Regions from separate parts of the Sodalis sp. C49 genome, predicted to be linked through region 1. Evidence: predicted binding sites of a transcription regulator. Region 1 holds the regulator's gene; each other region holds the start of a gene.
What was found. Region 1 encodes CRP, which controls carbon source genes, mostly activating them, when cyclic AMP is high. Its sites were predicted from a motif close to ATGTGANNNNNNTCACAT; they were not measured.
Positions count from the first base shown of each region.

Region 2: deoC (deoxyribose-phosphate aldolase) is a predicted target of CRP. The motif match lies at 4,155-4,172, and genes of this name have one in related genera.
Region 3: azuC (stress response protein AzuC) is a predicted target of CRP. The motif match lies at 6,162-6,179, and genes of this name have one in related genera.

Region 1 covers NZ_CP163303.1:4,187,912-4,195,963, forward strand. The annotation lists gene ABUK12_RS18755 (bifunctional acetylornithine/succinyldiaminopimelate transaminase) at 1-991, shown strand, start outside; gene ABUK12_RS18760 (YccS/YhfK family putative transporter) at 1,008-3,080, opposite strand; gene crp (cAMP-activated global transcriptional regulator CRP) at 3,134-3,766, opposite strand; gene ABUK12_RS18770 (hypothetical protein) at 3,934-4,122, opposite strand; gene ABUK12_RS18775 (OsmC family protein) at 4,082-4,504, shown strand; gene ABUK12_RS18780 (phosphoribulokinase) at 5,137-6,006, opposite strand; gene ABUK12_RS18785 (YheU family protein) at 6,111-6,353, opposite strand; gene ABUK12_RS18790 (LysE family translocator) at 6,475-7,077, shown strand; gene ABUK12_RS18795 (ABC transporter ATP-binding protein) at 7,083-8,052, opposite strand, start outside.
Region 2 covers NZ_CP163303.1:3,594,109-3,602,160, forward strand. The annotation lists gene yihX (glucose-1-phosphatase) at 1-567, opposite strand, end outside; gene ABUK12_RS16170 (aldose 1-epimerase family protein) at 709-1,728, opposite strand; gene fucP (L-fucose:H+ symporter permease) at 1,745-3,082, opposite strand; gene rbsK (ribokinase) at 3,087-4,013, opposite strand; gene deoC (deoxyribose-phosphate aldolase) at 4,207-4,884, shown strand; gene deoR (DNA-binding transcriptional repressor DeoR) at 4,932-5,705, shown strand; gene typA (translational GTPase TypA) at 5,784-7,607, opposite strand; gene glnA (glutamate--ammonia ligase) at 8,004-8,052, shown strand, end outside.
Region 3 covers NZ_CP163303.1:2,355,888-2,363,939, forward strand. The annotation lists gene ABUK12_RS10675 (fatty acid desaturase) at 1-742, opposite strand, end outside; gene ABUK12_RS10680 (hypothetical protein) at 1,102-2,022, shown strand; gene ABUK12_RS10685 (hypothetical protein) at 2,202-3,035, shown strand; gene ABUK12_RS10690 (hypothetical protein) at 3,057-3,539, shown strand; gene ABUK12_RS10695 (LysR family transcriptional regulator) at 3,666-4,553, shown strand; gene ABUK12_RS10700 (SDR family NAD(P)-dependent oxidoreductase) at 4,798-5,592, shown strand; gene ABUK12_RS10705 (acyl-CoA thioesterase) at 5,693-6,094, shown strand; gene azuC (stress response protein AzuC) at 6,268-6,351, shown strand; gene ABUK12_RS10715 (alpha/beta fold hydrolase) at 6,416-7,237, opposite strand; gene ABUK12_RS10720 (hypothetical protein) at 7,454-8,052, opposite strand, start outside.

The DNA.
Region 1 (8,052 bases):
CGTCTTTACCAACGAACCGGCGCTGCGCCTGGCGCGCAAGCTGATTAACGCCACCTTTGCCGACCGGGTGTTTTTTGCCAACTCGGGCGGCGAGGCCAATGAAGCGGCGTTTAAGCTGGCGCGTCACTACGCCATTACCCGCCACAGCCCCTATAAAACCAAAATCATCGCTTTTCATAACGCGTTCCACGGCCGCACGCTGTTTACCGTTACCGTGGGCGGGCAACCAAAATATTCCGACGGCTTCGGGCCAAAACCGGCGGATATCGTCCATGTGCCTTTTAACGATCTGGCGGCCGTCAAGGCGGTGATGGATGATCATACCTGCGCCGTGGTGGTGGAGCCGATTCAGGGTGAAGGGGGCATTATGCCCGCCACGCCGGAATTCCTGCAGGGCCTGCGCGATCTGTGCGACCAAAATCAGGCGCTGCTGGTGATGGACGAAGTGCAGTGCGGCATGGGGCGCACCGGCAAGCTGTTTACCTATATGCACTATGGCGTAACGCCGGATATTCTGACCACCGCCAAGGCGCTGGGCGGCGGTTTCCCCATCAGCGCCATGCTGACTACGGAAGAGATCGCCTCGGTGATGAAAGTGGGCACCCACGGCACCACCTATGGCGGCAATCCCCTGGCCTGCGCGGTATCCGAGGCGGCGCTGGATGTGATTAACCAGCCGGAAGTCCTGGCGGGCATTAACGAAAGGCACGATCGTTTCGTCAGCGCGCTCCAGGCGATTGACGACAAATATCAGGTATTTTCGGATGTGCGCGGCATGGGCCTGCTGCTGGGCGCCGAACTGCGGCCGCAGTTCCATGGCCGGGCGCGCGAGTTCCTGCACGCCAGCGCCGCGCAGGGCCTGATGATCCTCAACGCCGGTCCGGACGTCATCCGTTTCGCGCCGTCGCTGGTGGTGGAGTTCGCCGATATCGAACAGGGCATGGCCCGGTTTGAACAGGCGGTGGCGCAGGTTATCGCCGCCAAACCCTAAGGCGCGCGGCGGGAGACTAATGGCTTAACCGGCGCGCCAGCCAGTTGCCGTGCTGCGGCCGCTGGCGCCAGGCTACCGATGAAATCGTATGCATCACGCCCAGATGGAACAGAATACGCCGCAGATGGCGTTCCATCAGGGTGCCGGGCAGCTCCGGCGTTTCGCCGGCGGCGTCCATCACCGGGCTGTCTGAGCTTGGGCCGTCATATTCCAGCCGTTGCTGGCAGCGCTGCAGCGCCACCTCGCAAGAGGCCAGGTACTTTTGCGCCAGCGTCGGCGTCAGCATGTAGTGATCCCGCGCCAGGATGGTCATGGCATTGATGTGCTCGACGATGAACTGGCTATGGGTCACCCATAAACGCATATCGGTCAGATAGCGCGAATTAAACGCCGGCTCCCGCATCGCCTGGCTAAGCGACGTAAACAGCGCGTTGTGCGCCTGGTTGACCTTCATGCGCGCGTAGGCCAGCGCCGCCGGCTCGGGGGCGGGTTGCAGCAGCAGTCGCAGCGCGTCCTGGTCCCGCTCCAGCGCCAGATGGGCGTTTTTGCGCAGCATACCGCTTTGCCACTGCGGCCATAACCACAGCATGCCGCCGAACGCCAGCATACAGCCGATCAGCGTATCCACCAGCCTGGGCACCAGGAAATGCGCGCCGTTCAGCGACAGTAGCTGCAACGTATACACCGCGGTCACCGTCATGCCGATCATCGCCAGGCCGTAATTTTTGCGCAACACCAGGTAAGACGCCAGCGTCAGGAACAACATGCACAGCAATACCGTGCCGTCGCTCAGCCTGAATTGCAGCGTGCCGGCGGCAATCACCAACCCCGCCAACGTGCCCAGGGCCCGATGCTGGATCCGCACCCGGGTGGCGTTATAGCCGTTCTGGCTGACAAACATCACCGTCATTAAAATCCAGTAGGGTTTGGGGAGATCCAATACCAGCCCCAGGCTGCTGCCGATGGCCAGCATAATCCCAAGCCTTGCCGCGCTGCGCAGCGCCATGGATTTAAAGGAACAGTAGCTGACCAGCGCATGCCAAAACGACAGCCGCTGCTGGTTGTCGGCCATCAGGTCGCGGCGGTAAAGCGGGCGCTGGGTACGCAGCAGCCGGGCGATACGGCTGAAATGGTAATAACAAAACTGTCCGACCGGATTATCCGGATGCCGGTCGGCAATTTTTTCCAGGGCCGACAGCGCGGTGGCCATGTTAAAACGCCCCGGCTGCCGGTGATAGAGAATATCATCCGCCAGTACCCGCAACCGCGCGGCAATCAGCCGGGCGTTATAGCGGATAACCGCCTCGGCGTGGCTTTGCGCCACCAGTTTTTGTACTTCGTCCGGCTGGTGCAGGCTGACGGCGATATGCTCCTGCAAATCCAGCGCCACCTGGAAAGAACGCAGCAGGCGTTTGTACTGCAGCTGATCATTGGCCGACAGCATATAAAGCTGCTGGTATACCTGGGCAATCAGATCAATCACCGCCTGCTGGCGGGCAAACAGCGGCGGCAGGGCGGTTTCCGGATCGGTATGCTGTGTCAGCAGGGTATATTTCGCCTCGATATAATCCGCCAGCTCCCGATACAGCAGGCTAAGCGATTCCCGCATCGGCTGCTCCTTCCACAACCGGAACCACAGGGCGTTGAACAGCCCGTACCAGGCGGTGCCGGCAATATACAGCAGCGGCGGCACGGCGGGCGGCACATTGCCGGCCAGCCCCAGGGTAAAGATGGCGGCGATAAGCGCGGCGGGCAATAAACGGCCGTGCAGCGGGCTGATTTCACCGGTAACGCCGAACAGCAGCGCCAGGCCGAGCATCACCAAGGGCAACGGCACCGGCACGGCCAACAGCACCTGGATCAGCACGCTGCTCAGCGCGAACAGCACGCCGCCGACGGCCAGTCGCTTGAAAAACCGTTTATGCAGGGTATCGAGGCCGGCGATATTGCAGCAGGCAGGGACCAACGAAAACAGCAGGCCGTTTTGCAAGCTGCCGAATAACAGGCCGGCGGCCACCGGCAGGCATAGCACGATGGTTTGCCGCAGGGCATAGTTTACTTCAGGGTGGTAGATTAACCGGCGCCACATACTGTCAGCAAAAAAAGCGTGGTACGAAGCACCACGCCTGTATAACGGGGCTATCAGCGCGTGCCGTAAACAACAATGGTTTTACCGTGCGCGGATATAAGATTTTGATCTTCGAGCATTTTAAGAATACGTCCTACCGTCTCGCGGGAACAGCCGACAATCTGGCCGATTTCCTGACGGGTGATTTTTATCTGCATGCCGTCGGGGTGGGTCATGGCGTCGGGTTGTTTCGCCAGGTTCAACAGGGTTTGCGCTATGCGTCCGGTAACGTCCAGGAATGCCAGGTTGCCGACTTTTTCCGACGTTACCTGTAAACGACTGGCCATTTGCGCCGACAGGCGCATCAGGATATCCGGATTCACCTGAATCAGCTGCCGGAATTTTTTATACGAAATCTCGGCGACTTCACAGGCGGTTTTCGCCCGTACCCAGGCACTGCGTTCCTGACCTTCCTCGAATAGGCCGAGCTCACCGATGAAATCTCCCTGGTTAAGATAGGAGAGAATCATCTCTTTGCCTTCTTCATCCTTAATCAGCACCGCCACGGCGCCCTTAACGATGTAGTAAAGCGTTTCAGCCTTTTCACCCTGATGTATAAGTGTACTCTTCGATGGATACTTATGAATATGGCAATGAGACAGGAACCATTCGAGAGTCGGGTCTGTTTGCGGTTTGCCGAGAACCATTCGCTGTTATCCTCTTTTGTCATCGCTATCCCAGGTTCGGGACATCGTATTCCCTGTTACGGCGCTTGTATTATTCACTCTGACTCCGCGTTTAAACGGAGCGACGTAAGGGAACTTATTAGGGTCTGGTAATGTGATGTTCCGATCGATCTCTTGCCCTTTCATTATCATGAGGCCGATCCAGCCTTGTTTTTAGCATAGGTTTGAAGCAGTGTCTTCTGTTGTCTTGCTTCAGCATGAAGTATGTTCAGTAACATTGCCAGTTTTCCAACAAAAATGTAGTCTGCTGGAAAGCTTTTCATCAGGAGTATCATAATGCAGGCACGGGTCAAATGGGTAGAAGGGTTGTCTTTCATGGGCGAATCCGCCTCGGGCCACCAGGTTTTGATGGATGGGAACGCGGGCGAAAAAGCGCCCAGCCCAATGGAAATGGTATTGATGTCGGTCGGCGGCTGCAGCGCCATTGATGTGGTATCGATTTTACACAAAGCGCGGCAGGACGTCCGGGACTGCGAGGTCAAACTCACCTCCGAGCGCCGCGACGAGGCGCCGCGCCTGTTTACCCATATCAACCTGCATTTTATCGTCACCGGCGCCGGGCTGACCGACAAGGCGGTGGAGCGGGCGGTGACGCTATCGGCGGAAAAATACTGCTCGGTCTCACTGATGCTCGGCGCGTCGGTCAATATGACCCACAGCTTTGAAGTGCGCGACGAACACCACGCCCCAGCCGCCTAACCGGCCCGCCAACACCGCACTCCAACCCGGCGTGTTCAAGGGAGAGCGCGCCAATGGGGTCGAATCGGGCATGGTTTCTCTGCCCGACCGAGCGCCCCATGGCCCGGTATGCCCGCCAACACCGCGCTCAAACCCGGCGTGTTCAAGGGAGAGCGCGCCAATGGGGTCGAATCGGGCATGGTTTCTCTGCCCGACCGAGCGCCCCATGGCACGGTATGCCCGCCAACACCGCAGCGAATCCTGGCGTGTTCAAGGGAAAGCATGCCGATGGGGCCGAATCGGGCGTGGTGTTCCCGCCCGACCGAGCGCCCCACGGTATGGTAGGCCCGCCAACACCGCACTCAAACCCGGCGTGTTCAAGGGAGAGCATGCCGATGGGGTCGAATCGGGCGTGGTGTTCCCGCCCGACCGAGTGCCCCACGGTATGGTAGGCCCGCCAACACCGCAGCGAATCCTGGCGTGTTTAAGGGAGAGCATGCCGATGGGGTCGAATCGGGCGTGGTGTTCCCGCCCGACCGAGCGCCCCACGGTATGCTAGGCCCGCCAACACCGCAGCGAATCCTGGCGTGTTCAAGGGAAAGCATGCCGATGGGGCCGAATCGGGCGTAGTGTTCCCACCCGAGGCCTCGAGTTTACTTAATTTCCTTTCCTTCCAGCAACTGCTGTACCAGCGGCCCCATTATCAGCTCCATCGCCAGCCCCATCTTGCCCCCGGGCACCACCAGCGTATTAATATTGGAAATAAAGGAGCCTTGCAGCATCGCCAGCAGGTAAGGCAGGTCGATATGCGCCAGGCTACGGAAATGAATAACGACAAAACTTTCGTCAAGTGAGGGAATCGCCTTGGCGGCGAAAGGGTTCGACGTATCGACGGTCGGCACCCGCTGGAAATTGATATGGGTGCGGGAAAACTGCGGCGTGATGTAGTTAATATAATCCTCCATCGACCTCACCACCGAATCCATCACCGCCTCGCGCGAATGCCCCCGCTCGCCGGTATCGCGCACCAGTTTCTGGATCCACTCCAGGTTGACGATGGGCACCACGCCCACCAGCAAATCCACGTGCTTCGCCACGTCATGGCTATCGGTTACCACGCCGCCGTGCAGCCCCTCGTAAAATAACACGTCCGTCGGTTCCGGCAACGCCTGCCAGGGCGTAAAGGTACCGGGGATCTGGTTATACGGCACCGCCTCGTCATACGTATGCAGATATTTACGCGACTGGCCGCGGCCGGTATCGCCATACTGATGAAACGTATGCTCCAGCAGGCCAAAGTTATTGGCGTCCGGACCAAAGTAGCTGATATGGCGCCCTAAATCCCGCGCCTTGCGGATCGCCATATCCATTTCCGGCCGGGTAAAGTGATGAAAGCTGTCACCCTCCAGTTCGGCGGCGTGGATATTCAACTGCTGGAATATTTTACGAAACGCCAGGCTGGTGGTGGTGGTGCCCGCACCGCTGGAACCGGTAACGGCAATAATGGGGTGTTTTGTCGACATGGTAACCCTACGCTTGGTTGAATTGCGGCGTGAAGAAGTGCGCCCGGCATCAAGGCCCAGAAGTGAGTGTTAGCATATTTAGCGCTTAGGGGCCAGGGGCTTCGCTATTCGCCCGGCGTATCTCCGGCCTGGTCATTAAACCGGCCGCGCGGCATGATATTGATATTTTCATGCAGTTCCGACCAGACCACCACCGCCTCGCCGCTTATCAACTGGCGTTTTACATCCTCGACCTTTTGCGCCAGTGATTTCTCCTGCTCGCCATAATCGGTGCCCTCACGCAGTACAAAGGACTCGATCAGGTTATAGAGCGTGTCAGGATCGATTTGTTCCCAGGGAATAATCACGATATTGTGTCCCGATAGTCAATAAATCAAGGTGTTGAGTAAATTTCACCTGTTATGCCTTGTACATCCCCGTGCGCACTGGTAGCTTCATACGCGTTATTTTACGGGGAGCCGCCAAAACGTGGAACTGAGTCTTTTTCTGTCAATGCTGGGGTTTCTCTGGGTGGCCGCCATTACCCCTGGCCCTAATAATATGCTGCTTACCGCCTCGGGCGCCAATTTTGGCTTCTGGCGCTCGATGCCGCTGATGATCGGCATCATGCTCGGCATGCAATGTATCCTGCTGCTGGTGGCCTTCGGCATCGGCGGCCTGATCACGCTTTATCCGTCCCTGCATTTTATGCTGAAGGTGGCGGGCAGCCTTTACCTGCTGTGGCTGGCCTGGAAAATAGCCACCGCCGCCTATGAAAAACTGGAAACCGACGCGCCGCCCCCCCGGCCCATTCCCTTCTACCAGGGCGGCCTGCTGCAATTCCTTAATCCCAAGGCCTGGCTGATGGCGCTGGGCGCGGTGGCCAGCTTCAGCCTGAGCGGCAGCGCCTATATCACCTCCGTCGGCGCCATCAGCGTCGGCATCGTCAGCGTCAATATCGTCTCCGGCGTTATCTGGCTCGGCTTCGGCACCCTTATCGGCCGGCTGCTGCGCAGCAAACGCGCCTGGATCGCTTTTAACGTCGCCATGGGCCTGCTGACGGCGGCCTGCGTATTGCTGATCTGGCGCTGACGCGCTTATTGCGACTCGAACTCCCGGGTCAGGGTCTCCAACTGTTCCTGGGCGTCCAGCCACGCCATTTCCGCCTCTTCCAGCTGCGATTTAACCTTGGCCTGCTGTTGCAGGGCCAGGGCCAGGTCCGCTTTACGGCTGATATCATACAGCGCCGCGTCGGCCAGTCCGGCCTCGATGGCCGCCAGCTCCGCGCCACGTTTTTCCATTTGCTGTTCATAACGGGTAATGGACTTGCGCAACGGCTGGGTCTGATTGCGGAAATCCGCCTCGCGCCGCTTCTGGTCTTTCCTGGCCTGAGCATTATTGGTCTGCGGCGCCGGGGTCTCGGTATCATTGCCGTCCTGCGCCGCCGCCTGGCGCTGCTGATCCACCAGCCACTGCTGGTAATCCTCCACATCGCCGTCAAACGATGCGACGCGCCCGTCATGCACCAGATAAAATTCATCGGTGGTGGAACGCAGTAAATGCCGGTCATGGGACACCACCACCAGCGCGCCGTCGAAATCTATCAGCGCTTCGGTCAGCGCCTGGCGCATATCCAGATCCAGATGGTTGGTCGGTTCATCGAGCAGCAGAAGGTTGGGACGCTGCCAGACAATCAGCGCCAGCACCAGCCGGGCCTTTTCGCCGCCGGAAAAACGCGCGGTCGGTTCGGTCACCTTATCGCCCCGGAAACCAAACCCGCCCAGATAATCGCGCAGCGCCTGCTCATACTCCTGCGGCGCCAGCCGGATCATATGCGCCAGCGGCGATTCGTCGGCGCGCAGGAACTCCAGCTGATGCTGGGCGAAATAACCCAGCTTGATGCCTTTCGCCAGGCCGATGGTGCCGGACTGCGGCTCAAGGGTGCCGGCCAGCAGCTTGATAAGCGTCGACTTGCCGGCGCCGTTGCGTCCGAGCAGGCCGATGCGCGAACCGGGCACCAGGTTAAGCTTGATGGAATTAAGAATGGTGCGCCCGCCATAACCGGCG
Region 2 (8,052 bases), 590 kb from region 1:
TACGCCCGGATCCGTTACATGAACCGACTGTAAGCCAATGCTTTGCGCGCCCTTGATATTCTCGGCGTTATCATCGAAGAAAACCGCGTCCTGGGCGCTTACCCCTTCCTGCTCGAGCACGGCGCGATAAATCGCCGGGTCGGGTTTGCGCATGCCCAGGTCCTGCGATAAATAGAGCTTATCCACGCACTGCTGGATCTCGGGATACTGGCTCGGCCAATAGTCGCAGTGCAAACGGTTGGTATTGGACAATATCACTACCCGGTGGCCCTGTTCGCGCAGGCGATGGATGATGTCGATGACCTCGGGACGCACGCCGACGAACACCGCCTGCCAGCCGGCGGTAAACTGCTCAAAACTCAGGGCGATGCCCAATTCATTGCAGATCAGGGCGGCAAACGCCTCATCGGTAATATCGCCCCTTTCGTGCTGCTCGAAAGCATCGCCCATGACGAACTGTTTCTTCAGACGGGCCAGGGGCACACCGCTGAGATTACTCCATACACCCAACACGCGGTTGAAATCGATATCTATCACGACATTACCTAAATCAAAGATATAAAGCATGGCTCCCTCCCGATCTTTCATCATGTTCCCACTGTAGCGGGAAAAGGGCCAACTGAACAGCCATGAACACGCATTCGGATGCTTTCGCCGGCCGGCCGTTGACCCCAGCCATGCCGATTCGGTTGTGCCGCGTCCTGAAGGCTAACCGGCCAGTCCGGTCTCCACGCTGAATTCCCGCGTCGCGCCCGGCTCCAGCGCAATCAGTGTGCCGGCCCGGCTGGCGGCGATATGGCCTTCGGGACGGCAGGTGGCCGGCAGGATAAACGCCGCCACTTTTTGATCGCCGTTATGGAGTATCCAGCGCGTGGCATGGTTAAACTGCGCCGTATCGAAACGGGTGACAAAGCGCGGCCCCGTCCCCGGCGCCTGCATAACACATTCCACCCGATCGGTATAGGTTGCCAGGTTGTCGGCAAAAAAGACAATTTCCGGATCGTAGAACTGCGGTTGGTCCAGCGCCTTAAGCGCCGACGGATCGCGGGCCAGCCCGGCGGTATATTCCAGCCATTGCGGCGTGGGGTGCACATGGCCTGGAATCGAGGTACGCAGCGCAAACGCCGCGGCAGGAATATTCTGGCTGAAGGTCGCCAGGGGAACATAGGCGTAGTTCATATGGCACATATACTGGAGCGGCATCGGCACGCTGGCCAGATTGGTGACCCGCATGGCGATGGTCATCAGTGTCGCGCCGGCGCCCAGCCTGACCGAGGGCGACGCCAGGTAATGATCACCAAAGCCTTTAACATATTCATAGCCGCCGCCCAGGGTTACGCTGTCGCCATCCACCAGCAGGAAAGCGCTGTCCATACGTGCGCAGGGCATTTCGCCATGCAGGGGATGGGTATCTTCCGGCGCCGGGCAGCCGTTGCTCAGCAGGCCGGAGTGGAACGCAAAGCAGCCATAGGTATCCACCACCGACTCGCCCCATTTGGGCTCGCTAAAGGGGTTCTCCATGCGCAGGCTATGGCCGTCGAACTGCGCGTCCCATACCATCTGCCCGTAAAAGGGCAGCAGGGTGATAAACCCCCGGCTATTGCGCAGGGTCACGGCCTCGATACCCGAAGGATAGGTAAATAACGTGACGCTAAGTTCACCATTCTCCACCAGACGAAACGGCTGTCCGGTGAATTGCTGGCGCGTAAGATGAATAACAGCGGCCATAATATTGACTCCTTGCTTAAAGTTGGTTATCCATCATCGATTCCGCGGTCGCGATTCGCGGTTGTTTATTGCGCAGTTCGCCCCAGAAATAGTAACCGACATAGGCAAAGCACAATAATGACACGCCGAACGCCTGTTTCATCGACCCGAGATGATCGGAGACATACCCCTGGATTGCCGGCACCACGGCGGCGCCGACGATGGCCATAACGATCACCGCGCCGGCCACTTCGGTATATTTATTATCCACCGTATCGAGCGTGCCGGCATAAATGGTGGCCCAGCAGGGTCCGAACAGTACGCTGACAAATACCGCGGCATAGACGGCGGTGAAGTTCGGCACCAGCACCACATAGGCCAGCGTCGCCACGCCCAGGATAGAATAGGCGATAAGGACTTTTTGCGGGGTAAAGCGCGTCATCAGGAAATTGGCGACAAATTTACCGATAAAAAAACAAATAAAGCTGTAAATCATAAAGTTGGACGCGTCACGCTCATTTACCGCCCCCAGGTTCAGCGCCAAACGGATGGTAAACGACCATACGGCCACCTGCATGCCCACATAGAGAAACTGCGCCGCGATGCCCTTGCGAAAGCGCGCATTGCCGGCAAGATAACGCAGCGTTTCGCCCATGCCGGGCGCGGCGCGGCGGTTTTGCTTATCGGGCTGCGGTTTGCAGTGGGGATACCGGGTGAGCATAAACAGCACCATCACCACCACCAGCACCATAATCAGGTATTTATAGGGTTCCAGGGTCAGTTCCAGCATATTGAGACGGAACTGATGCACCTGCTCCGGCGTCATTGCGGCCATTTGGCTGCTTAAACTGCCGCCTTCCTGAAACACCAGGTATTTCCCCAGCACAATACCCATCAGCGCGCCGATGGGATAAAACGTCTGGCTGATGTTCAGCCGCAGGGTCGCGTAATCGCGATGACCGATCATCGAGCTGTAGGTATTGGCCGCGGTCTCAAGAAAGCTTAAGCCGATGGCGATGGCAAAAATGGCCGCCAGGAACATGGTATAGGTGGCCATATGGGAGGCGGGATAGAACAGTACGCAGCCGATGATATACAGCGACAGGCCGATCATAATGGCCATTTTGTAGCTGCTTTTGCGGATAACCATCGACGCCGGGATGGCAATCAGGAAATAACCGCCGTAAAAGGCGCTTTGCACCAGGGCGCTGGCAAAATCGCTCAATGCGAACACCGTTTTGAACTGGGTGATCAGGATATCGTTAAGGCTGGCGGCGCAGCCCCATAGCGGAAACAGGCAGGACAGCAGGATAAATTGAAACAACGGTGTTTTGTTTAAATAGCCGTCAGGCATTTGTACCGTATTGTGGCGCATGATGTTATTCCTGATGAAGGGTGGCAAGGAAATCATGGAACTGGGAAGCCTCGGCATAGGAACGCTGGGTGCCTTTACCCCGGACGCTGTAGGCGGCATAGGCGGACGCGTAGCGCATGGCCTGTTTGATATCGCCGCGCGCGACAAAATAATGCGCAAAACAGCCGATAAACGCATCGCCGGCGCCGCTGGTATCCACGGCGTCGACCGGTACCGGATCGACCCGGTACACCTCGTTGCCGCTTAGCCACATCGAGCCGCGATGCCCCATGGTAATAATCAGGTTCTTCAATCCTTTGGCCAGCAGCGAACGGCCGGCCAGCAGGATATGCTCCTCGCTGTCCACCGGCATGCCGGTCAGAATTTCCAGCTCTGTCTCGTTAGGCATAAAAAAGTCGCACCGGCAGGCATACGCGATATCCAGTTCCCGGGTGGCGGGCGCCGGATTAAGGATTACGGGAACCTGATGCCGGGCGGCAAAATCAATGGCGTGATAGACGGTGGCGAGCGGAATTTCCAGTTGCAGGATAATCAGCCGGCAGCCCTTGAGCTGTTCCGCCGCCCGATCGATGTCCTGCGCGCCGAGGTGATCGTTGGCGCCTTTGATAATCAGGATGCGATTATGTGAATCTGGATCGACAAAAATCGGCGCTACGCCGCTGGATACGCCCGCCACCGTTTCCACATAGCGCGTATCGACCCCATGGCGCACCAGGTTGTTAACGGTATTGTCCGCAAAGAGATCCTCGCCGACTTTACTGATCATCATCACCTCCGCCCCCAGCTTGGCGGCGGCTACCGCCTGATTGGCGCCTTTGCCGCCGCAGCCGATTTCAAAACCGGGGGCTTCCAGCGTTTCCCCGGTTTTAGGCATCTCTTTGATATAGGTGATTAAATCCACCATGTTGGAACCGATAACTGCGATATCCATAATTATTAGCCCTCATATTTTTAACCTTATTCAATGTTATTTTATTAACACTAACAAGACAAAAATGTTAGTAACATGACAATGATCACATCGTTTAATGAAAATTAAATTGCCACATGCCTATTGTAAGAGGCTTCTGTAATGTTATTATTCTCACATTATTATCGTGATAATACACATAAAGGACATTAACATGACTTCCCCTGAAATCGATTTTGCCCCTTACATCGACCATACCCTGCTGGCGCAGGATGCCACCGAAGCGCAGATCACCACGTTATGCGGCGAGGCTAAACAGTGCGGATTTTATGCGGTCTGCGTCAATTCCGGGTATGTGCCGCTTGCCGCGCGCTTGCTGCGCGACAGCCCGGTAAAAGTCTGCTCGGTGATCGGTTTTCCGTTGGGCGCCGGCCTGACCGCCGCCAAGGCGTTCGAGGCGCAGGCGGCGATTGCGGCGGGTGCGCAGGAAATAGATATGGTGATTAACGTCGGTTGGCTCAAAAGCGGCAATATTGACGCGGTAACCGCCGATATCCGCGCGGTCCGCGAGGTTTGCGCGGCTATTCCGTTGAAGGTAATATTGGAAACCTGTTTGTTGAGTTCACCACAAATTGTCGCGGTTTGCCGGATATGCCGCGAACTGAAGGTGGCGTTTGTGAAAACATCCACCGGCTTCAGCACCGGCGGCGCAAAAGAAGAACATGTCAGGCTGATGCGCGAAACCGTCGGCGAGGGTATGGGCGTAAAGGCCTCCGGCGCCGTACGCGATCGCCAGACCGCCACCGCCATGATCCTGGCCGGCGCCACCCGAATCGGCACCAGTTCAGGTGTCGCGATCGTATCGGGCAAGGCGTCCGCCAGCGACTATTAATTTCTGAGAACCCGGCGGAAATCGGGTCTGATAACGCAGGATGTCATATGGAAACGCGGCGCGAAGAAAGGATTAATAAACTGATACTCGCCCTGAAGCGGGAAGATAAGCTTCATTTGAAAGATGCCGCCGTCCTGCTGGGCGTCTCGGAGATGACCATCCGCCGCGATCTCAGCGCCGAACCCGCGCAGGTCGTACTGCTGGGCGGTTACGTGGTTAACGATCCGCGCAATAATAACGTTACCCACTATTTTGTTTCGGATCAAAAAGCCAAGCACGTTGAGGAAAAAACCCTTACCGGCCGCCTGGCGGCGGCGCTGATCGAGCCGGACGACACGGTTTTTTTCGACTGCGGCACCACCACCCCGTTTATCATCGATGCGATTGACGATGACCTGGCGTTTACCGCCGTCTGCTATTCCCTGAATACTTTCCTGGCGTTACAAGATCATCCTAATTGCAAAGTGATCTTATGCGGCGGCGAGTTCCACCCCGCCAACTGCATCTTTACGCCGCTGACCCAATATTCCATCCTGGATAATATCCGCCCCGATAAAGCGTTTATCTCCGCGGCGGGTATTGATATCGGTTTCGGCGCCACCTGCTTTAACTTTGACGAACTCACCATGAAGCATCGCGCGTTGTCCATGTCGCAGCAGGCGATCCTGGTGGCCGATCACAGTAAATTCGACAACATCAAACCTGCCTTTATCGGTGCTTTATCCTTGTTCCATACCCTGATAACCGACCAATCGCCGCCGCCGAAATTTCATGAGTATTGCCAACAGCATGACATCAGGCTGCTTTATCGCCGGGAATAGCTGAACGACGGGCAAAAAAATGCCGGGCTGCTTACGCAGACCGGCATTGTTACGTTATCGCCGCCTGGGCCGACGGGTTTAAGCTTCTTTACCCGAACGGTTAGCGCGTTTACGGTCATTTTCGGTCAAATGACGTTTACGTAAACGCACGGACAGCGGTGTCACTTCCACCAGTTCATCATCATCGATAAACTCCAGGGCCTGTTCCAGCGACATCTTGATCGGGGTCACCAGCGTCGTGGCCTCATCGGTGCCGGAAGCACGCATGTTGGTCAGTTTTTTACCTGTCAGGCAGTTTACCGTCAGGTCGTTGGAACGGGTGTGGATGCCGATAATCTGGCCTTCGTACACTTCCGCGCCGTGGCCCAGGAACAAACGGCCGCGATCCTGCAGGCTGTACAAGGCATAGGCTACCGCTTTGCCCTGGCCGTTGGAAATCATCACGCCGTTCTGGCGTTGGCCGATTTCACCCGGACGGACATCGTCATAATGACTGAACGACGAATACAGCAGGCCGGTGCCGGACGTCATGGTTAAAAAGTCGGTACGAAAACCAATCAAGCCGCGGCTGGGGATGATGTAATCAAGACGGATGCGTCCTTTGCCATCCGGCAGCATATCGCGCATTTCACCTTTACGGATGCCCATGGCTTCCATAACCGGGCCCTGGTTCTGTTCTTCGATATCCAGGGTAACCTGTTCGAACGGCTCTTGTTTCTTGCCGTCGACGGTACGATAGATAACTTTCGGGCGCGATACGGCGATTTCAAAACCTTCACGCCGCATGTTTTCGATCAGCACCGACAAATGCAGCTCGCCGCGGCCCGAGACCAGGAAGGTATCCGGATCGACGGTTTCTTCCACGCGCAGGGCCACGTTGTGCACCAGCTCTTTGTTCAGGCGCTCAAGGATCTGGCGGGAGGTGACGTATTTGCCTTCCTTGCCGCAGAACGGCGAGGTGTTGACGCCGAACGACATGGAAACGGTAGGTTCGTCCACCGTCAGCGGCGGCAACGCTTCGACCAGGGCCTGATCGCAAATGGTATCGGAGATATTCAGCTCGCCAAGGCCGGTAACGGCGATGATATCACCCGCTTCCGCCAGCTTGGACTCGATGCGCAGCAGGCCCATATGGCCCAGTACCTGGCCCACTTTGCCGTTGCGACGCTTACCTTCATGGTCGATGATGGTAACAGACTGGTTCGGTTTAACCGAGCCGCGTTTGATGCGGCCGATACCGATGACGCCAACATAGCTGTTGTAGTCAAGCTGCGAAATCTGCATCTGGAACGCGCCGTCGCTGTCGACGTTCGGCGCTTCGACGTTCTTGACGATGGATTCAAACAGCGGGGTCATGTCGCTGGCCATGTTCTCGTGCTCATAGCCCGCAACACCGTTTAACGCGGAGGCATATATGATCGGAAAATCCAGTTGCTCATCGGTTGCGCCGAGGTTGACAAATAAATCAAACACCTGGTCCACTACCCAATCAGGGCGGGCGCCGGGACGGTCGACTTTATTGATGACCACAATGGGTTTGAGACCATAGGCAAAGGCTTTCTGGGTCACGAACCGGGTTTGCGGCATGGGTCCGTCCATGGCGTCGACCAGCAGCAATACCGAGTCAACCATGGACATCACGCGCTCAACCTCGCCGCCGAAATCGGCATGTCCGGGGGTATCAACGATGTTGATACGGTAGTCGTGCCAGTTAATAGCGGTATTTTTAGCGAGGATGGTAATCCCGCGCTCTTTCTCCAAATCGTTGGAGTCCATGACGCGCTCGGTGGCGTCGTTGCGGTCACCCAATGTTCCGGATTGTTGCAACAGCTTATCGACCAGGGTAGTTTTACCATGGTCGACGTGCGCGATGATGGCGATGTTACGCAAATTTTCGATCACAACTTTGCCTCAGGCATTAGAAATAGCGCGTTATTGTACACGTAATAAGCGAGGGACTAAACAAGATCGCGACGATCTCTGCATTTGCGTCATTTTTGACGCTTCGTCATCCCTTTCTCAGTGCATTATTTCACCTCGCCCCATTTATTGCACCAAAATAGTGCCCACTTACTGCCCAAATGCACTAATATAGCGCTATCCCACCAATCTGGTGCAGGCGGACTTTGGTTAATAAGGCCGGAAACGCGGCCCTTCTCATCATTTTGGCAATGTTGGCACACTTTTAGCTACTGTTTATACCAGTCCAGTTTAGCCTAGCCCAGCTAAGTTAAATAAAATTCGATCCATACGATTTCGTTCCACGACGACAATGGCACATCCGGGAGAATACAAGTTATGTCCGCTGAACACGTTTTGACGATGCTTAACGAGCACGAAGTAAAAT
Region 3 (8,052 bases), 1.8 Mb from region 1:
CGGCGCGATGCTCCATAAACGAGCGGATTTTGGTGATGGCCAGGGCCGGATAGCTTATGGCCAGCAGAAAATACCCTACCGGCAAACCCGATGACGCCACCCAGTGCAGCAGGGCCAGCAGCAGCAGGCCATGCATAAGCCACATCCCGACAGCGCGGCGATTGCCGCCGGCCACGGCCGCCACCATGCCGCGCAGCGCGCGGTAGATATCCAGCGCCGGCCCGATAAGCACACGTCCGGCCAAGGTGTTACGTACCCGGACCAGACGCCGCCGGAGCGCGGAAAATCCTTGCCAGCTCTCGCCGCTGAAATAATAGCCCTCGGGATCCTCCGCCGGATCGGTCAAATGATCGTCGCGGTGATGGCGCAAATGTGAATCGCGGTACAGGCCATAGGGATACCATACCGCCAGCGGCAGCAGGCCAAACAGTTGGTTCAGCCACGGCAGGCGCGTAGGATGACCGTGAATCAGCTCATGTTGCAGCGACAGATACCAGGTAGTGAACCAGATAAGCAGCGGCGTGCCGACCCACGGCCCCAGCGCCGTCCAGTAATGCACCGTGCCGAACCACCCGGCATAAATAAGCGCGATCAGGCCCCAGGTCGGCAGTTCCCAGCGCCACAATCGGGTGGACGCCAGTTGCCTGATGCGATCGCGCTGGCCGTCATGCAAATAGTGCGCGGTTTTTCTTCCTGGCTCTGACATGGCGTCTACCCCGATGGTTTTTTTGTCAGTATTCATCACCCCGGCGGCGCAACCAACGAATTAAAACGGCAATAGAATGGCGGGAAATGAGATAAGGGGCCTCAGCAAGCACCACGACGAAAGATCAGGTTATAGTTGTACCGCCGGCGCTGGAGGCATTAAAAAAATACCATCCTGATTTTATAAAAAATATAATAATCATCTATAATTCATTACGTAGGATGATCGTCCGCACAATATTCTTGTCATTACCGGCGTTTACGAAGTTATTTCCCTCTGTTAATATCCCATGCAGGACCTGACAACAGGCATGGCAAAATACAATAACGGTTATTTTTAAACTACAATCATATTATTTTATTGATAGTGGTTCGCTTAAACGCCATCGGAGCATAATGGGTAACATTATTTCGCAAACGAGTATTGCCTGCACGTTTTCTTATGCCGCCAACCTGTGCGGCAGGGAAACACAGCCACGGCAGAATAACTATCGGAACGCGTTGGTCCTGGCAAGACCCGCTCCTGTTCCCCTTTTTACCCGCCACGTCACTATGGCCGGCGATGAATCGCGCGCTGATAGCGGCGCCGCACCAGTCGCCGCCGTTGATACACCGGGTGACCGCGGAACAAACGCGCCGCAAGGCGATGTCCGCGCCCTCCTTGCCGCCAAGGGAATGGGAACAGACAGTTTCGAGCAGGAATATTCGCAGCGCAGTCTAGCCCTTTTTTTTGCCCTGGCGGGAAAGTCGGCGCACAAGGTTAAAAACAAATACCATAACCGAAGGGATAAAAATTATTTATATTTTATTAAAAGTTATGCTGAATTACATTACCTGGTGCAAGATTACATTAAGAACAACCCTGAAAAAACCATAATAACCGCGCCTATTTATTTTAGTATCATGAAAGAAATGGGTGTTATCTTAGCAACGGACATCTATGATCAACGTTCGCATTTTAACACCGGGAAAACCGGCCGCCGGCAGGATAAACTGGAGAGCATCTCCGAACGTCTGCGGGAATGTCTAGACAAAATGTTTGCCAACGTATTTAGTCCAGGCAACCATCTGCTAAAATATCTCGTCGTGCCTTTTATGAGTAAATATCTGGCCCTGGCCCATAGCCTGTCGGAAGAGACATTTATTACGGATCTCCCTGCTGAAACAGCGCTTGGGCAATACTTGCATGAAAGATTGCTACAGGCACGCAATGAGCACATGTCAACGCCAAGAGAAACTAATAATATCAGTGCCATAATACAAATGGGAGAAGACATCAACCTTATTAGCCGCTCAGTAAAATTATTTCTTGCCTGAAGTTTTATATCTCGCCGTATTGATAAGCAAAAACCTCATGGCTCATGAGGGTCGGCGGGCTTTCGACCCGGCATTATCGAACCATTCCTGCCATCCCCGGGCAACAGAAGGTTAAACATCAGGCAAGGTCTGCCGATAACCTTAGCGGGACTTAAGTATATCATGGGAAATCATGAAGAATGAACAGGACTGAGCGCGATAATTTGCACTACTTATGCAAAGAAGATCCTGAATTTGCCATTTTTTATCGGGAATTTCGGACAAATCATGCTCGTCCGTTATCCGAACACCGTATCGCGCTGTGCGGTTTACGCGGTACGGGCAAACGCGTCCTGGAGAAGGTATTGCCTGCCGCCATCAGCGGTAATGCGCGCACGGCCCTGAGCGACCGCCATTCGCCAGAAAAAAGCGGCGTTGATCACCCCTCCCGCCGCTGTCTCTTTATCGACGATATCAACGACTCCCCCGCCGGCGCGCTGGCCGGCGCTATCGGCGCGGACTGGATCCTGTATGTCCACGGCGCGGGCCAGCCGGGGCTGGCTCAGCCGGAAATCCGTTTTCTGGCCGCCTTGCAGCACCGTTTTCCCGATCTCGGGCGACGGCTGATAATGATACTGCATGACGAGGAGGGGAAACCGCGCGAGACAACCCGTTGCGCATTGGAAAACAGCCTGGCGCCGCTGCTGCCCCATCCTCCCCGCCTTATTACGCTGTCCCTGGAGGATCATCTTATGGACGGCGACAGAAACAACGCGCTGCGCGGGGAAGTACGACGGCAGTTGGATGATTTGATCGCGTGCTATCCCGGGGGGCTCGCCGCCGCCCGCGCCCGCGCCGCCGCCGCCCTGCTGGATTCACTGGATTATTTTGTCGGCCGGGCGATAACAAGGCGCGAACAAAGGTTAACCGGCATTAATGATGACCTGGACCAGGCATGCGCGCTTTGGCGGCAGGACCTGCTTATCGTCGATGACCTGCTGCATCAGCGGATAACCCAGAACCAACCACTGTGACTCATTTCAGAGGAAGTTGATATGCGATGGTCAGATATTTCTTTTGTCAGTGCCGCCCTGGGCGTTTTCGCGGATATCGGCGCCGGGCGGCTAAGCGGCCTGCCGCCGGCCGCGGGAGTTCGGGCGAAGGACCGTCGTTTCAGGCCGGCGCAGGCGCCGGCCCGTGAAGGCACTTGCCGGGAAAATGAGATTGTCGCGGATGCGAAAATCCAGCTGTTGGGCTTCTACCGCCGTCATCCACGGATGATTGTGCATAATGAATCAGCTTATATTCCGCTGACTTATGTCGCGCTTAGCCATTTTGTCAGGCAGAACAAAAACCAGCCCCTGCCTGAGCTGCTGGCGGCGTTGGCCAGGCTGATTCCCGGTACCGACATAAGCCCGGTCCGGCGCGGGCAGACGGCGCGGGCAAACGCGCTGCGGCGAGAGATTAGCGCGCTGAATGATTTCAGGGCGCGGCTGGCGGCGGCGCGCGCGGGTCAAGACGCTGGCCATATACCTTAAATTAGCCGTTGTCAATACTTTATGTTGGCATGGGGAATTAACGCAACGGCAGAATGAGGCGAATTCCGCCGTCATCCAGCATAATAAAGGATGCTAATGTAAAAGAGATGAGATTAAGGATAATGAGTGGAACGTTTAAGTGATTTGCGACTTTTTATCGAAGCGGCGATGTTGGGCAGTTTTTCGGCGGCGGGACGTAAGCTCGGTTGTTCTCCGGCGGCGGCGAGCGCCTGCATCGTGCGTCTGGAGACCGGTCTCAAGGTGCGCCTGTTTGAACGGACCACCCGCCAGCTCAGGCTGACCGACGAGGGCAAGCTGTTCCTAAGCTATAGCCAGCGCGCCGTGGAACAGCTTAATGACGTCACCGAGCTGTTGCGTTCGGGCAAGGATGACATCAAAGGCGCGATACGCATTACCGCCCCCTCCGACGTTGGCCGCAATCGTCTGATCGGCTTATTGGAGCGCTTTCGCCAAGACTTTCCCGCCATTCACTTTATTCTCTCTCTGGCCGACGCCACGACCGCCCCGATCGGCGACGACATTGACATCGCCATCCGCTATGGACAGCACGACGACGCCGGCATGACGGCCTATAAACTGGCCGACAGTCATCGGGTGGTATGCGTTGCTCCGGCGCTGCTGGCGCAATTGGATCCACCGCTGGCGCCCCCCCATTTGCAGGCATTGCCGTCCATTGCCCTGATTAATACCTTGGGCAATCAGGAGCAATGGGTTTATCGCGATGAAGCAAAAATGCCGCGGCAGCTGACCATGACCCCCGCCTACACCACCAATGACGACGACATCAGCCGCAAATGGGCCGTCATGGGATACGGATTCGCTTATAAGTCGATCCTGGATATCAGTGAAGACCTGGCCGCGGGCCGGCTGGTGACGGTATTGGATCAGTATTTTATCGAACCGGCGCCCCTTTTCGCCTTGTATAACCGGAATAAATTCCAGCCGCCCCGCATCAAACGGCTACTGCACTTCCTGGCTGAAAACCTGGCATAACCGCAGGCCAACGGCAGTTTGCCTGCCCGATATCGCCGGCGCCGCGTGAGGACCGCGTCACAAAGACGCACGGGTTCGCCTTGCCCCGCTTAACGCCGCAACCATCATGACCTATCATTCATTCAGACGCACGCCTTCAGCATCATCAGAAGCGAACTTATTGTCGCGTCTTACGGCCGGCGGAGATAAGCTGGTGAACAGGTTGTCCCGCTCTATGTCCTCGCATTTTTTTCTGGAGATTATTATGCATATTGATTTATCGGGAAAACGCGCCATCGTCACCGCCTCCACCGGCGGCATCGGTTTTGCCATCGCCACTGGGCTGGCGCGCGCCGGCGCGTCAGTGGTGATTAACGGCCGCAGCCAGACCACGGTAGACAAGGCGCTGGGCCAGTTGCGACACACGGTGCCGCAGGCGGCGGTTGAAGGCGTGGCGGCTGATTTGTCCGATGCGGCGGGCGTGGCTACGCTTACCGGCGCCGTACCCGCCGCCGATATTATCGTCAATAACGCCGGCATTTACGGCCCTAAGCCTTTTTTCGACGTGGATGACGATGAGTGGGAGCGTTATTTCCAGACCAACGTTATGTCCGGCATACGACTGGCGCGTTTTTACCTGCAAGGCATGCTGGAACGCGACTGGGGGCGCATCGTGTTTATTTCATCGGAGTCGGCGCTTAATATCCCGCCGGAAATGATCCATTACGGGGTGACCAAAACGGCGCAGCTGGCCGTCGCGGGCGGGCTGGCCAAACTCGCCGCCGGCACCGGGGTCACGGTAAACTCGGTACTGCCCGGCCCAACGCTGTCCGAAGGCGTGCGCGAGATGCTGAAGGATTCCGCCCGGGATGCGGGCGTGAGTATTGAACAGGCGGGAACCGATTTTGTGCGCACCCACCGGTCAACCTCTATTATCCAACGGCTGGCGACCCCCGAGGAAGTGGCCAACCTGGTGGTATATACCTGCTCCCGGCAAGCATCGGCCACCACCGGCGCGGCGCTGCGGGTGGACGGCGGGGTTATCAACAGTATCGTCTAGCGGCGACCTGAACTCCGGCCCTGCCGCACCTCTGGGATGCGCGCGCGATATCAGGCATAATCACTTCACTAACTTGTTAAAAAGATGTGAAGGTATTGCTATGCACGATGAGTTAAGCGCAGAAATAAAGCAAAAAATCCTGCAATCCACCACCACCGTCGCCAAGGTGGTGTTTCCCACCACCATAAACCATCATTCGACCCTGTTCGGCGGCACCGCCCTGGCATGGATGGATGAGGTTTCCTTTATCACCGCCACCCGCTTCTGCCGCAAACGGCTGGTAACGGTATCCACGGAAAAAATCACCTTCAGCCGGCCCATTCCTTCCGGCACCATTATCGAGCTGGTGGGCAGGGTAAGCCGGGTGGGCAGGACCAGCATCACCGTGGATGTCGCCATTTTCCTTGAAGATATGTACGCGGCGGGACGGGAGGAAGTGGTGCGGGGGCAGTTTAATTTTGTCGCGGTGGATGAAAATGACAAAGCGACCCCGCTGTTATAATCCCCGCCCCGGATTGACGCGATGTGTTAAAACACGTCGCCGGGATTGTAAAAAAATGCTCTTTTTTATGTGATGCGCATCACAAATATTTGCATTTATGTGACGGAGGTCATATTATTACCTCATCAAACGCAAACACGTTACAGGCGAACAAACCTGGTGAGGGAAAGCATATGAAATTCCGTAAATTCCTGAAAAAAATTCTGCTGTCATACGTTAATACCGTGAAAGACGTACCGCCCGGTGCCATGTATTAATTTCCATGACGTCAAAAAAGCTGCCGCGGCAGCTTTTTTTTTGGAAAAAAAAACGCTGATGAAATCAGGCCTGGAGAAATTCAAGCAGCGCGGCGTTCACCTTATCGGCATCCACGGTACACATACCGTGGGACGCGCCGGCCAATACTTTTAACGTGGCGTCGGGAATGATCTTGGCTGATTTACGGCCCGAAACCTCTAGCGGCACGATTTGATCGTCATCGCCCTGCAGCACCAGGGTCGGCACGTCGAATTTTTTCAGATCCTCGGTGAAATCCGTCTGCGAGAACTGCTTGATGCAGGCATATTGCCCGGCGATGCCGCCCGCCATCCCCTGCAGCCAGAAAGCATCTATCACCCCCTGAGAGAGTTTGGCGCCGTCGCGGTTATAACCATAAAACGAGACGGCGAGATCTTGATAAAATTGCGATCGATCCGCCGACACGCCGGCCCGGATACCGTCGAAAACCGTTATCGGCACGCCCTCGGGATTCGCCGCCGTTTGCAGCATCAGCGGCGGCACCGCGCTTATCAGCACCGCTTTGGCCACGCGTCCGGTACCATGGCGACCGATATAGCGCGCTACTTCCCCGCCGCCGGTGGAATGGCCGATAAGGATGGCGTCCTGCAGATCCAGGCTGGCGATAAGGGCCGCGAGATCATCGGCATAGGTATCCATATCATTCCCGTCCCACGTCTGGGCCGACCGGCCATGGCTGCGCCGGTCATGGGCGATAACCCGATAGCCCTTGTCGGCAAGGAACATCATCTGGCTGTCCCAGGCATCGGCGGTCAGCGGCCAGCCGTGGGAAAAAACCACCGGCTGGCCGGTGCCCCAGTCCTTATAGAATATCTGCGTCCCGTCATCGGTTGTGATAGTGCTCATGTTGTCTGATCCTTTTTTCGGGTGAGTTGGGATAAGAGCCGCCGACGCTATCGTCGGCATTGCATACGGGGCATGAGAACGCCTGGCGGGCGCCATCAATTTCCGGGTCAACCTATCAAGATTAGGAACGAAAAGAGTAAGCCGCCATCCGCCGCCAAAAGATAATGGCGGCTTGATGCCGGCAAAAAAAATATGCAGGCCTAAGTCACGGGAAAATCAATGTGATTCCGCGCTGTCCCAATACTGGTATTGCGTGGCCGTGCTGCGGTGTCGTCTGATAATCGACTGCGGCAAAATTTCCGTGTCGCTGCCATAACTCAGGATGCAGTTGCCCACGTCGTCGTTGCGCTGGCACTGCTCCACTTTGGTGAGCTGGCTTACCGGCGTCCGTGACACCGAGAAAGAACCCGCCTCCCTGCCGTTGGCATCATACTGATAACGGGTTTGACCATGGTTCGAACGCATCGAGATGAAATAACCTTTTTTATCATAGGCGTAAATATATTCATCGTTGCTGAACGCGTCGGTGCCCCGCGCCGTGCTTTTGACCAGACGCAAATTATTATCGTAGTCATAGGTCCCGGTGGTAAATCCGGGCCGCTCGTTAAGGGTAAAGGCATCGGTCGAGGAGGTGATCACGCCGTTTTTACCGGTAAAAAAACGGCTTTTGCCCTGCTTATGGTTAACCAGCGTTGGCTTGCCGTCTTGATCGATAATGATGGCGATATCGTACTCGCTCTCCCAGCCATCAGCGGATTTTACCGTGTGATTGGACATGCGCAGGGTCATGCGGCCCTCCGTTTTGTGGTAATCGT